2 regions of the Sporosarcina sp. FSL K6-3508 genome follow, and region 1 is predicted to be linked to the other one. Evidence: predicted binding sites of a transcription regulator. Region 1 holds the regulator's gene; the other holds the start of a gene.
What was found. The regulator LexA, encoded in region 1, represses DNA repair genes until DNA is damaged. The targets are predictions, from matches to a motif close to CGAACATATGTTCG.
Positions count from the first base shown of each region.

Region 2: a site for LexA is predicted at 4,482-4,495, ahead of uvrB (excinuclease ABC subunit UvrB). Genes of this name have one in related genera too.

Region 1 is NZ_CP152016.1:1,316,233-1,323,884, reverse strand. It holds gene sirA (sporulation inhibitor of replication protein SirA) at 1-353, opposite strand, end outside; gene tkt (transketolase) at 523-2,529, opposite strand; gene MKX97_RS06135 (DUF896 domain-containing protein) at 2,636-2,872, opposite strand; gene MKX97_RS06130 (recombinase family protein) at 2,939-3,592, opposite strand; gene MKX97_RS06125 (LysM peptidoglycan-binding domain-containing protein) at 3,585-3,902, opposite strand; gene lexA (transcriptional repressor LexA) at 4,100-4,720, shown strand; gene MKX97_RS06115 (aminotransferase class I/II-fold pyridoxal phosphate-dependent enzyme) at 4,768-6,027, opposite strand; gene hfq (RNA chaperone Hfq) at 6,123-6,347, opposite strand; gene miaA (tRNA (adenosine(37)-N6)-dimethylallyltransferase MiaA) at 6,388-7,320, opposite strand; gene MKX97_RS06100 (lysophospholipase) at 7,313-7,652, opposite strand, start outside.
Region 2 is NZ_CP152016.1:2,692,275-2,699,926, forward strand. It holds gene uvrA (excinuclease ABC subunit UvrA) at 1-2,418, opposite strand, end outside; gene uvrB (excinuclease ABC subunit UvrB) at 2,426-4,408, opposite strand; gene MKX97_RS13385 (IDEAL domain-containing protein) at 4,771-5,028, opposite strand; gene MKX97_RS13390 (ABC transporter permease) at 5,696-6,907, opposite strand; gene MKX97_RS13395 (ABC transporter ATP-binding protein) at 6,891-7,637, opposite strand.

The DNA of each region.
Region 1 (7,652 bases):
AAAAATCGATCCGTCGAACTAGAAAGCGCAACAAATAAATCTAAATCTAACATCCTGGAGCCTTGACAGTAAACCTGTATGCAGTGAGTGCCCATTTTAATGAAAACTTCGCCTTTAATTAGATGTGTCAATCGATATTCATTATGATAGGAGTCCAATTCATCGAAACTTTTTCCCAATTTACGTTGGATCAATTGATCCAGTTCCATTTCATTTAGCCGGTCACATAAATATTCAATCTCTTGATAGTTCGTCGAAGGACCCATGGCTAACAAATCAAACAATAAGCGTTCACGTCCCATTATGAAGGATTGATATTCTGCCTTAATCTTAAAAATTTCATATTTCCTCATAGCGAACACCTCCTAGAACCTATGATAGAGCTTGTCCCTTCAAAATCATGTCACATTGCGGAAAACTTCCTCACTATTATTGTCGGAAAGTTACGAATTGAATTTGGCGATATAAAACAAAAAACACATCTCTCAGTCAGATAACTAAGAGATGTGTGGAGTGCTTTACTTATTGATCTAGCAATTCTTTCATTCGCTTCACAACATTGTCAACAGTAAAGCCATATTTTTCAATAACTAGATCACCAGGTGCACTTGCGCCGAATGTATCGATTGCCAAAACGGAGCCTTCGTCGCCTGTATACTTATGCCATCCAAGGGAAGCTCCCATTTCGATAGCCAATCTTTTCTTCACTTGCTTTGGAAGCACGGAATCTTTATAAGCCTGATCTTGTTTCTCAAACAGATCCCAAGACGGCATGGAGACTACGCTGACGTCAATGTTTTGTTCTTTCAGCGCTTGCTGTGCTTCTGCCGCGAGGCTGACTTCGGAACCGCTCGCAATCAAAATACCGTCCGCTTGTTCTTTAGAAGCTGGCGATACGATGTATGCACCTTTTTGTACAGAGTCCATAGCCAGTTCTTTAGATTTTGGCAACACTTTCAGGTTTTGTCTAGATAGTACTAGAACCGTTGGTGTGTCTTTTGAAGAGACGGCTGCATACCAAGCTGCGGACGTTTCATTACCATCAGCAGGACGAATGATTGATAACCCTGGCATAGCGCGTAATGAAGCCAACTGCTCGACTGGTTCATGTGTAGGACCGTCTTCTCCTACCGCCACACTATCATGTGTGAAAACGTACGTTACGGGCAAGCCCATTAACGCAGACAGTCGAATTGCCGGTCTTACATAGTCACTAAATACGAAGAACGTACCACCAAAAACAGAAACTCCGCCGTGTAAAGCCATACCGTTCAATGCAGTTCCCATTGCAAATTCCCGAACACCAAACCAAATATTGCGACCTTCATAGTTCTCAGAAGAGAAGTCTCCTGCATTTTTGATAGATGTTTTATTTGATCCTGCAAGGTCCGCACTTCCGCCAAATAAAGATGGTAAAGTTGAAGCCAGCGCATTAATGGATTCTCCTGAAGCTGAACGAGTAGCTACGGAAGCTCCTGCCTCATAGATAGGCAAGCTTTCTTTCAAGTCAGCGGGAAGTTCATTGGCAATTGCTTTTTTCAACTGTGTTGCCAATTCCTTATGTTCGTTCTCATATTGATCAATCAATTCATTCCATTGTTGTTCTTGTTTAACACCCAGTTCTTCGGACGCTTCTTTGAAACGGTCATATACTTCTTCCGGAACATGGAAGTCTTGATCAAATGTCCATTTATAGTACTCTTTTGTTAATGCTAATTCATCTTCGCCAAGCGGCGCACCGTGCGCATCTGCTTTACCAGATTTATTCGGTGAACCATAGCCGATGACCGTTTTCACTTCGATAATTGTAGGACCGCCCGTTTTTCCTTTAGCTTCTTTAATGGCTTCAGATAGTGAATCGATGTCATTGCCATCATCCACACGCAAGTAATTCCAACCGTAGGATTCAAAGCGTTTCTTAATATTTTCAGAGAAGGACATACCTAAATCGCCGTCAAGAGAAATATCATTGCTATCATAAAGTACAATCAGCTTGTCTAATTGTAAGTGACCAGCTAATGAGATCGCTTCGGCAGCAACGCCTTCCATTAAATCACCATCTCCGCAAAGCGCATATGTGTAATGGTCAACAATATCAAAACCAGGTTTATTGTAAGTTGCGGCTAGATGTTTTTCCGCCATAGCCATTCCCACAGCCATTCCGATACCTTGACCTAATGGACCAGTAGTCGCTTCCACACCTACTGTATGGCCGTATTCTGGATGTCCAGGTGTTTTAGAATCCCATTGTCTGAAATTCTTAATGTCATTAATCGTTAAGCCATAGCCACTTAAATGCAGTAAACTATACAACAGCATAGAGCCGTGACCAGCAGATAGCACAAAGCGATCTCGGTTAAACCATTGCGGATTTGTTGGATTATGGTGTAAAAACTTTGTCCATAAGGTATAAGCCATTGGAGCCGCACCCATCGGTAATCCCGGGTGACCTGAATTTGCTTTTTCAATCGCATCGATTGATAATGTTCGGATTGTTGTTATTGCCAGTTGATCGATTTTTCCGGTCATTCTGTACATCCTTTCCGTCCTGTCTCATCTGATTATTTTTATAAGTATTCCTTCTATAGTGTAGTCAATTACTTAATGAATTACAATATTAATCAGCAGTTGAGACTTAATTTAACGGCTTTTGGTTCTCTCTTGCTTCCTTAACCTTTTCAGGAGTTACATCATTTCCTTCTGCGTCGATCACTTTTACAGATTCAATTGTTTCACGCATGCTTGAACGGAAAGTTTCCAAGTATTCTTTACGCAATTGAGTTTGTTCTTTTGCCTCTTCAATAGATAACCCTGTAGTCTTGGATTTATTTGCCAACTCATTAATACGCTTAATCTTTTTTTCAGATAACATCTTTACACCCTCCAAAATTTCTTCATTTACTAAAATGTAAACAACCTGAAGGAAAAGTGCAAACGATTAGTGTTCCTGCTCTTGAAACTCTTTATATCTTCTATGGACAGTTGCTTTGCTAACCGAATGGCCAAGTCCGTTCAATACTCTCGAAATCTCATCGAATGTCATTCCTTTGTTGCGCAACGCGACAATTTCTTCAATAGGCAATTCGAGTCGTTCTCTTCCTGGGCCCCGGTCGATATTATGCAAGTTACGGGAAGGGTCGTAACCTCTTTGAACCGCTCTTTTCATTCCTCTTCGTATTTTGGCATTATGGAGTTTCCGTTGGTATTCTTCTACAATCGCTAAAATCTCCAGCAGCATCGTATCCATTTCATTTAACTCCAGTGCTCCATTTGTATGGTTTGAAATAACAGCTGTGTTCGATTTAGCAATGACATGCAGGATGGCCACCCTCGCATTGCCTCTTCCTAATCTTGTCTCATCTTGAATAAAGACAGCATCGATTGGTTCTGCTTGTATACGATCCAATAAATTCAACAGACCTTCACGGTCCATATCATAACCGCTCTGGCGATCAGTGAATATACCTACACATCCATAAAACATTTCTGCCGCCAATATTTCCAGCTCTTCCTGCTGTCTGACAATGGATTGTTCTTGACTCTCCTTTTCGGTACTGACCCGACAATAAATTACACACTTTTTTTTATTCATCCGCTTCCTCCCCCATCTCAGCCACACGATGTTCAGCTTGTGGGTTCATTTTAACAGGAAGGCGTAATAATTCACCCGAATTAATTTGATCAGTCTGCAATTCATTTAATGATTTAACTTGTTCAATCCAATGGTGCGCAGGTGTTCCATCTGAATAGTTGGTTGCAAGCCCCCATAATGTGTCCCCGTCATTGATGACAATTTCTAGATAATTATCTTCTTCAGACAGTTTGTCCAATTGATAAGCTGCAACACTAAGAAAAACGATTAATAGTACGATAAAGTAATAATTTTCTTTAAGAAATTTCATGATAAATCCCCCTAGTAGTCTACTTTTTAGAATGCACGTTCGGAATGCTTGTTCTCTATTATAAGAGAACGTACGATTGGCTGTCAAGCAGAATTCGAACCTTTGTTTGATTACTAATCGAACACATGTTATACTATATTCAAAATACTTGAGCTGTATCTCTATTTATTAGTAAACAATTTGAAGAGGTGAATAGATTGAAGAAAATATCTAAAAGACAAGAAGAAATATTAGCTTTTATTAAAGATGAAGTACGGCTAAAAGGATATCCGCCATCCGTGCGTGAAATCGGGGAAGCAGTAGGACTGGCATCTAGCTCCACTGTACATGGTCACTTATCTCGATTGGAAAACAAGGGGTTTATTCGCCGGGACCCTACTAAGCCGCGTGCAATAGAAGTCTTAGACCCGGAAGGACTAGACGAATTAAAGAGCGGCGTCATGCATGTTCCTTTGATCGGTAAAGTTACAGCAGGGACTCCGATTACAACTGTAGAAAATATTGAAGAATATTTTCCATTACCAGATACGTTCGGTTCTTCAGATGATGAGATCTTCATGTTGGAAATCGTCGGTGACAGTATGATCGAGGCAGGTATTTTGAATGGCGACCGTGTCATCGTCAGACAAACACATACAGCTTCCAATGGAGAAATCGTGGTGGCGATGACAGAGGAAGATGAAGCTACTGTAAAACGTTTTTTTAAAGAGAAAGATTACTTCCGCTTACAGCCTGAAAATTCTTCCATGGATCCTATTATCGTGAATCATGTGTCCATACTTGGTAAAGTCGTCGGTGTTTACCGAATGATCCATTAAAAAAAGTGTATCAAGAACCCCTATAGGTTCTTGATACACTTTTTTCTTTAGATTAATTTTCGCTCTAATAATTGCTCCATGGAAGTGAGTACAGCTGTTTTTACATGCTCATACGTTAAACCGCCTTGAATGTAAGCGGTGTAAGGAGGTCGAATCGGACCGTCAGCTGTCAGCTCAATACTGGAGCCTTGTATAAATGTGCCTGCAGCCATGATGACATCATCCGAATAGCCGGGCATATAAGATGGTTCAGGAGCATAGTGCGCATTGATCGGTGAGTTATCCTGGATCATCTGACAAAACTTGATCATTTGTTCTGCTGATGAGAAGTTGACAGATTGAATGAGATCAGTTCTCCGTTCACTATAATGCGGTGTAGTATCCATTCCAAACTGCTCGAAAAATGCAGCTGTAAACAAAGCTCCTTTAACGGCCTGGCTGACTACGTGCGGCGCTAAAAAGAAACCTTGATACATTTCCAACAGCGTATCCAATGAAGCCCCTGCTTCTGCCCCTAGTCCCGGTGATGTCATGCGATATGCACATTTTTCAACGAGTTCTTTCCTGCCTGCAATATAGCCGCCCGTTCTAGCTAGTCCGCCGCCTGGATTTTTTATTAGTGAACCCGCCATCAGATCCGCCCCTACTTCAGTCGGTTCCTGTTTCTCGACGAATTCACCGTAGCAGTTGTCTACAAATATCACGACGTCTTCTTTTATTTTGCGGATTTCCTTGATGATTTCTTCTATTTCATGTATACGGAAGGATGGATTGCTCGAATAGCCTTTTGAGCGCTGAATCGCAACCACTTTGGTTTTTGATGAAATTGCTTGTTTAGCCTTGACATAGTCAACAGCACCGCCTTCCAGCAAGTCAATATGCTGATAGGAAATTTGATAATCTTCCAGTGATCCAGTATCTTTTCCGTTTCCTGACACGATGGAATCCAACGTGTCATAAGGCTTACCCGTAATATAAATTAACTCATCGCCCGGACGCAGAATCCCGAATAAACTGATCGTGATCGCATGGGTCCCAGAGATGATTTGATTCCTGACCAGACAGTCTTCAGCGCCGAAGACATCTGAGTATACCTGTTCCAGTACGTCACGGCCGCTATCGTCATACCCATAGCCCGTTGATCCAGATAAATGAAAATCACTGACACGGTTTTGCTTGAAAGCCTGAAGAACCTTTCGTTGATTGTAGAACGCAATGTCTTCTACTTCCTTTACATACGGTGCAATCAACTGCTCTGCTTCTTGAGATTTCATGAGTAATTCATCATTAATTGGTGCTATTTGCATTTGTAGTACCTCTTTTCAATTTGTTCATCATCTAGTTTAACAGAAGGACTGCAGTTGACCTACTAAAGACCACAAAAAAACAGGCAAGCGCCTGTTTATTGTTCATCTTTTAAAATTACGGGTTTCGCAGGAGCAAATGTTGAAATTGCATGTTTGTAAATGAGCTGCTGCTTGCCTTCCGATTCAAGTAAGACCGTATAATTATCATAGGATTTAATAAGGCCTTTCAGTTGAAAACCGTTTAACAAAAAAATTGTAACGAATGTATTGTTCTTGCGTAATGCATTCAAAAACGTATCTTGCATATTTCCTTGTGCCATTCAATTGCCTCCCTGTCTCTGTTATCTAGTTATTCCATACTCACTTCTGAAAATCCTCTATTATTTTAGAGGTTCTTCTGAAAATTTCATCATTCGATTGATTCGCTTCGACCCATTGGATAGGTAATTTATTGCGGAAGTATGTCAATTGCCTTTTAGCATAGTTCCGAGTGTTTTTTTTGACGGCTTCAATCGCCTGTTCCTTCGTTAGCTGTCCATTAAAATGCGCGATCAACTCTTTATAACCGATCGCCTGAACCGCTTGTGTATCCCTGATTCCGCGCTCCCATAAAGCATGGACTTCCGCATACAATCCCGCCTCCACCATCAAGTCAACGCGTCGGTCAATCCGTTCGTATAACTGTTCTCGAGGTAAATCCAACCCGATCAGCAACTCACGGTACATTGGCTGATTTCCCTGTTGCTGTTCGTGCTCTTGCTTTGTTCGGCCAGTGACCTCCACTATTTCAAGCGCACGAATTAATCGTCGATGATTATTCGGATGGATACTTTCTGCACTTTTCGGATCCAACATTCGCAGCCTGGCATATAAATCATCTGACCCGGACGATTCCAATTCCTCTTCCAACCTTTGACGAATTACTGGATCGGCTGCCTGCTCCGTGAAACGATAATCAAATAAGACTGCTTGTATATACATTCCGCTGCCACCTACGATAATTGGCAATTTTCCTCGTGACTGGATATCCGCAATCCACTCTCTAACGGCTTCTTGGTATTCCGCTACGGAAAAACTTTCTGTCGGTTCTTTCACATCAAAAAAATGATGTGGTACTCCTCTCATTTCAGAAGGGTGGATCTTTGCGGTTCCGATATTTAATTCTTTATAGACTTGCATCGCATCGCCATTGATGATTTCTCCATTAAGAGCAAGCGCAAGAGCTGTACTCAATGCAGTTTTACCGGATGCGGTCGGGCCTACCACTGCAATTACGTCAATTGATTCATTCATAGTGTTTCATCCATCCAATTATATTCTGGAATACTTCAAGGCGATTCGTTTCCTGAAGCATTTCGTGGCGTCCGCCTTCATATAGCTGAACAGTCACGTATTGCAGCCCCGCCTCGTTGAACTGCTTTGCCACTTTCCAAACACCTTTCGCTCGATCACCTACTGGATCGTCTGTACCGGATACCAATAAAATCGGCAGCTCCTTCGGGATATTTCGTACGGATTCTTGATCTTCAATTGTATTCAAACCTTCCAATAAAACGCGAAACAATTGTGAAGTGGGAACAAAACCACAAGCCTCATCCTGTTCATATCCTCTGACTGTTTCACGA
Region 2 (7,652 bases), 1.4 Mb from region 1:
CCGGTGGATTTTCGGTATATTCTCAAAAAACATCATTCCATCTTCAACTGTCATCGCCAATACATCTGCGATATTCTTTCCTTTGTATGTCACTTCCAACGTCTCTCTATTATACCGTTTGCCGTGACACACTTCACATGGTACATAGACATCCGGCAAAAAGTGCATTTCGATTTTAATAATTCCATCTCCGCGACAAGCTTCACAACGACCGCCTTTGACATTGAAGCTGAATCGCCCTTTTTTATATCCGCGCACTTTCGCTTCATTGGTCATTGCAAAGACATCTCGTATATCATCGAATACTCCTGTATATGTTGCCGGATTGGACCGCGGAGTACGTCCGATCGGTGACTGATCAATATCAATGACCTTCTCGAGATGTTCAATTCCGCTGATTTCGTCAAATTTTCCCGGCTTTTGTTTTGAACGGTTCAATTTCTGAGCCAATGTCTTATGCAGGATTTCATTTACGAGCGTACTTTTACCTGAACCCGAGACACCCGTAACAGCGATGAACTGGCCTAAAGGGAACTCAACATCCAAATGTTTTAGATTGTTTTCAGCCGCTCCTTTAATGACAATACTGCGTTCATCCCTAGGTCTGCGCTTTATAGGCAGCGGAATAAATAATTCACCGCTTAGATATTTTCCAGTCAGTGATTTTTTGTTTTTCATGACTTTAGCAGGTGTCCCGGCTGCCACAATTTCTCCGCCTGCTACACCGGCTCCAGGACCGATATCGATTAAGTAATCGGCAGCCATCATCGTGTCCTCATCATGCTCGACAACGATTAATGTATTGCCGATATCTCGCATATTTTGCAAGGTGGAGATAAGCCGGTCATTATCCCTCTGATGCAAACCGATGGATGGCTCGTCCAAGATATAGAGGACACCTGTCAGACGGGAACCAATTTGAGTTGCGAGGCGAATCCGCTGTGCTTCACCACCGGATAATGTGCCTGCAGAGCGTGATAAGTTCAAATAATCCAAGCCAACGTTAATTAGAAAACCTAATCGCTCTTGGATCTCACGCAGAATCATATCGGCAATTTGTGCGTCTTTTTCTGATAGCTGAAGCTGGTTGAAAAAACTCACGGTATCTACAATAGAACGTTCCGTGATTAGACCGATATGCTGACCGTCAATCAATACAGCAAGCGATTCAGGCTTCAAGCGATAGCCGAGACAAGCAGGACATGGCCGCTCCGTCATATATTTTCCCATCTGCTCACGAATGTAATCGGACGACGTCTCATGATAACGCCGCTCAACATTGCGTAAGACTCCTTCAAAATAAATATTGCTGTCGCGGGTACTGCCGAATTCATTTGTATAACGGAAGTGGATTTTCTCTTTGTTAGAACCTTTCAAGAGTTTTTCCAGGTCTTCATCCGCCAGCTCACCGACCGGCACATCCATGGCAATACCATGATGCTTCGCAACGGTTTTCAGCAATTCCGGATAGTATTGTGAACTTGTCGGTTCCCAAGGAGCAATCGCATGCTCTTTCAACGTCAGTTCCTTATTGGGAATGATCAAGTCGGGGTCCACTTCCAGTTTCATGCCTAATCCATCACATTCTGGACAAGCACCAAATGGACTGTTGAATGAAAACATACGCGGCTCCAGCTCACCAATGGAAAAACCGCAAATCGGACACGCGTGATGCTCACTGAAAAACAACTCTTCTTCGCCAATTACATCTACGATGACATTTCCGTCAGCAAGACGTAATGCCGATTCCAGCGAGTCACTAAGACGTGTTTCAATGCCCTCTTTTATGACAATTCGGTCAATGACAATTTCAATCGTATGTTTTTTGTTTTTATTTAATTCGATATTATCATCTAGATCCATGGTTTCTCCGTTGACCCGCACTCGGACATACCCTTGTTTTTTAATGTCTTCAATTAATTTCGCATGCGTTCCTTTTCGCTCCGAAACGATTGGAGCAAGGACTTGAATGCGCGTTCGTTCCGGCAGTACCATTACCCGATCGACCATTTGCTCGACGGTTTGCGTGGAAATTTCCGTGCCGTGCAATGGACAGACAGGCTTTCCTACCCTTGCATAGAGCAAACGTAAATAGTCGTAAATTTCAGTAACTGTACCGACCGTCGAACGAGGATTTCGGCTAGTCGTCTTTTGATCGATCGAAATAGCAGGAGACAGTCCCTCTATAGAATCGACGTCAGGTTTGTCCATTTGCCCTAGGAATTGCCGGGCGTATGCAGACAAGGATTCCACATAACGCCGCTGCCCTTCTGCGTAGATCGTATCAAAAGCAAGCGAAGACTTACCGGAACCCGATAATCCAGTGATGACTACTAACTGATCACGAGGGATTTTAACGGTAATATCTTTTAAATTATGCGCTCTTGCACCTTGGATCACTAGTTCTTTATTTTTCATCCAGCCTCTACCTTTCTGCCTTCAGTTCTATAATACTGTCCCGTAACTCGGCTGCTCTTTCGAAGTCCAAAGCCTTTGCTGCGTCCTTCATCTCTTTTTCCAATTTTACGAGCAGCAAGCCTCTTTCCTCCTTAGACAGTTTCTTGCCTTCTATTCTGCGCTGTAAGTAAGATTCCGTTTCTTCCGCCACTTGAGTCGCACGGATTACTTCGCGTATCGGCTTTATAATTGTTTGTGGTGTAATGCCATGCTCTTTATTGTACGTAAGCTGTATTTCCCGGCGTCGTTCTGTTTCCCCAATCGCTTTTTCCATTGAATCCGTCATTTTGTCTGCGTACATAATTACGCGTCCTTCAGAATTACGCGCCGCCCGCCCAATCGTCTGGATTAGAGCACGTTCAGAGCGCAGGAATCCTTCTTTGTCGGCATCCAAAATAGCCACTAACGAAACTTCCGGTATGTCGATCCCTTCCCGCAGCAAGTTGATACCAATCAGTACATCGTATGTGCCAAGACGCAATTCTCGTATGATTTCAGTACGTTCAAGCGTCTTCACTTCCGAATGAAGGTACTGCACCTTTATACCGATATCCTTCAAGTAATCCGTCAGATCCTCCGACATTTTCTTCGTCAGTGTCGTAATCAATACGCGTTCATCACGTTCAATGCGCAACTGAATTTCATCCAATAAATCATCGATCTGCCCCTCAATCGGACGCACTTCGATGATCGGATCAAGCAGACCCGTCGGACGGATGATCTGCTCAATCATCTTATCTGTATGCTCAATTTCATAAGGACCCGGCGTAGCGGAAATATACATCGCCTGACTGATATGCTTCTCAAATTCCTCGAACATCAACGGACGGTTATCAAGAGCGGACGGTAAACGGAAACCGTGTTCTACCAATACCTTCTTACGAGCTTGGTCGCCATTGTACATGCCTCGGATTTGCGGCAGCGACACGTGGCTTTCATCGACTACTATCAAGAAATCATCAGGAAAATAATCGAGCAGCGTATACGGTGTCGCTCCCGCCTCTCGTAACGTCAGATGTCTTGAGTAGTTTTCGATACCCGAACAAAAACCCATTTCACGCATCATTTCCAAATCATAGCGTGTCCGTTGCTCCAATCGTTGCGCTTCCAGCAATTTATCGTTCTCACGTAAATATTTGAGTTGTTGCTCCAATTCAATTTCTATATTTTCGATCGCCTTCAACAATTTCGCTTCCCGCGTTACGAAGTGGGAACCTGGGAAGATCGCTACATGATCCCGATCGCCAATCACTTCACCTGTCAAGGCGTCTACTTCCCGAATGCGTTCAATTTCATCCCCGAAGAATTCAAGACGAATACAGCGTTCGTCGCGTGAAACCGGAAATACTTCCACTACATCTCCTCTGACTCGGAATGTTCCGCGGGTAAAGTTGATGTCATTGCGCTCATATTGAATGTCTACCAGTTTGCGCAATAATTCATTGCGCGGAATTTCCATGTCTCTTCGCAGTGACAGAACCATCTCGTTATACTCTTCAGGAGAACCGAGACCGTAGATACAAGATACGGATGCGACAATCAGCACATCATTACGTTCAAATAAGGAACTGGTCGCAGAGTGCCGCAGTTTATCAATTTCATCATTGATAGAGGAATCTTTCTCAATATACGTATCCGTCTGCGGTACGTACGCTTCCGGCTGATAAAAGTCATAGAAGCTGACAAAATACTCGACAGCATTGTCAGGAAAAAACTCTTTAAATTCACTATATAATTGGCCAGCCAATGTTTTATTATGGGCAATGACCAGTGTTGGTTTATTGATTTCGGTTAGGACGTTGGATACGGTGAAAGTTTTCCCGGTCCCCGTTGCACCTAACAGCGTTTGATGCTTTTTGCCTTCTTTTATACCACCAACAAGGCTCGCGATCGCTGACGGCTGATCTCCTTGAGGTGTATATGGGGCTTGCAATTGAAATGTTTCGTTCAAAAGGTTCCACTCCTATTCTAAAACACCTAGTCCATCTATTTTACCACAGCTACAGTTTTTTCTAAAGAAATAACGAACGTACGTTTTAAGCTAACTATGTATGTATTTTATTGTACCCTTTAAGTCGTTAAAGAAACTCTTGTCGAGAAGGAATAACGAAGCAAATAAAACAGACGGACGCATCAAGGCGCGGCCTGACCGTTTCATTTTTTTGTGAATGCATGCTAGTTAAGCTGCACCTCTTCAGACTAGCCATATACCGCACATGAAATATACATAAGAGGATAATTAATTATCTTCATACAAAAAGAGCTGTTCGAAAGGTCAGATAAAGATGACTTTCCGGACAGCTCTGTCTTATGTTATTTAGGCTGATATTCATATCCTTGTTCTTGAGTGAACTCTTGGAGTTGTTGTGTATACATTTCAAATGCTTCTTCATCGCGACGATCCAACGCGTCATCGATCAGGTTCATAATGCGGGCTTGCGTTTGTTCCCAGTGAATGTGTTGCAGAAACAGATCCCAATAAATTTCATTCAGCAGCTTTTCTGCCTGGAGAGAAGTGCTGTTGTTCCCTACGGCTTTTAAAAATTCAGCATATGAGTTGTTATTGTTCATCTCTCTCACCCCTGATACCTTTTAGTAATTATATATGCAAATAAACCAGAATTGCAACCACATTATGAACTATTCGAACTTTTGAATGATTTCTATATAGTCAGTTAACAATTTACTAGGTATATATATTCAGATAATTCAACTCTATGAAGGTGACTTATAACGAAGCTACTAGACCGACAATTCGACTGCACCATTTTTGAATGGCGAATTCACAGCTGACATTTATTTTTTTCTCGTCGCTCGACTGACAATGGGTTCGGGACAGAGTATGTGTTATGCGTTGTGCTTTGGCACCGCTTCGCCGCTGGGGGATTGCCTCCCGCCAAGAGCCAACTAGCAAAGAACGCTAGCTGTCTCATGGCTACGGCCGACCCCGCAGTTGCGGCTTCGCTAGAATCGTCAAAATAATGAGTGTAGTGTTTAAAATTGAGATAGCCTCAGAATCCGGCTTCTTAGTCGGAGGACAATATACAATTAGATACCCAGTGCTTTCGCTTACTAAACGCAGGCGCCTTACAAGCGGTAGGCGGAGCGATGAGACAGACAGGCGATCTTCCTGACTGGCTCATTGCGGGAGCCATCCGCAAGCGCCGAAGTGTTTTCAGTGACCATACTCCCGCCACACACACTGTGCCTTGCACCTTTTCTAACCTAGCAGCATAAACTAAATTTCTACTTCCTGCTCTTTCGTCAAACGAATAGTAGCCTCACCGATTATAACTGCAACTACTGCAATAAGGACCGGAATCAGACTTAATCCGTACAATGGCAATGCTGCCAACAGGAGGAGGATGGCTTGCAGCATGATTAACTTTCTTACAAGCGCGCGAACAGCCTTACTCTGGGACCTTTCCTCTTCTTCCGGGAAAAGCTGATCCATCGTAAACTCAACTCCGCCTTCAAGCGCCAAGATTAGTTGTACCGCTGTCGCGAATGCTAATGCACCGACGAAGATGAAAGAGACGATAGGTATAGGAATCAGAAATGCACCAAGCGCCGACAATACAGTCAGCCTAAGCCATAGCCAGAATGTGTCGTCGGTCCGGATGAACGTGCGCCCGACAAGATAAGCTTGTACATTTCGGCGTTCGAATCTCGCACTTTTCATTGCGAACTTTAGCCAATTCCGTTTACTGACGGAACCGACTAGATGCGGTACTTCCGTGAAGTAATTGGCAAATCGATAAAAACGCATCATTCGATTTTGTTCCAACTCTATGAACTGCTCATATGGAAATGGCTTTTGAACAGCTTGTTTTTCCCACCACTTTGTATAGAGGATCGCCACTAAGATGCCTGCGATGAACGCAATGGGACTCCAAGTCAATCCGAAATAAATCGCCAAAAACGCCAACACGAAGCGAATCATACGATCTGGCCAGACAAATTCATTGTTGGCAATTCGAACATTGTATTCTGTACCAACAAATAGCCCTTTCAATGCAATAATCAATAACACAGCTAGTATATAGTCAATACCTGTCCCCACTTCCGTAGCTTTCAATAAAGGAAGAGACACGACCACAGCAATGAGCGGCAGAGGTAACTGCGAAAATGTAGACCATGACAGTGAGCGTTTCATGTAACCTGGCAATTGATGTTCTAACGGCAAGAAATAGACGATATCAGCAGGCTTCAGCAATGTCGTGGGTGCAGATTTCATTAAGATCAATGCGATAATGAAGGATACGATCAATGCAGATGGAAAACTGACCGGCACTTCTTTCAACCATTCGCTGTAGGCATATCCGCCCGCTCCGATTGCAAACATGAAGACGATTGCAAGGTGTCCGGTGAATACATAGCGCATATATTTCTGCAATTCATTGACATAATGAAAGAATCGCTGTCCCCAAATATCATGCATGCTGTTCATAATCAGATTCCTCGGTCATCGCAATATATAAATCATCCAACGTTGCATTGGGGCGCCCGAACGCTTTACGCAAATCGTCCATTGTACCGTTCGCCCGGACTCGGCCTTCATGGAGCAAGATGATTCGGTCGCAATATTTTTCCGCTGTCGCAAGGACATGTGTGGACATCAAAATGGATGCACCCGCTTTTTTGCGCTCAATAATTTGATCTAGCAACGCTCGAATCGCCAGCGGGTCTAAACCGACAAATGGCTCATCGATGATATATAGTTTCGGCTCCACTAAGAAGGCACACATGATCATGACCTTTTGCCGCATACCTTTAGAAAAGTGGGCAGGAAACCATTTCAAACGTTGCTCCATTCGAAATTCCTTTAATAACTGTTCCGTACGTATTTCAAATTGTTGCTTGTCCAATCCATACGCCATCGCAGTCAGCTCAAGATGCTCCTGTAAAGTGAGCTCTTCGTATAGAACCGGCGTTTCGGGAATATAGCTGAATGACTGCCGATAATGTGCTTTATCGCTAAATGTTGCTCCGTCAATTTTGATTTGACCTTGTAGAGGATTCATCACACCGATAATATGTTTGATTGTTGTACTTTTGCCCGCGCCGTTCAGACCGATCAAACCAACCAATTCCCCTTCTTCTATCTGGAATGAAAGGTCGTGCAAAACCGGCTTGCGCGTGTAACCGCCTGTTACGTGTTCTAGTTCTAGGATTGCCATTATAGTTCCTCCAAT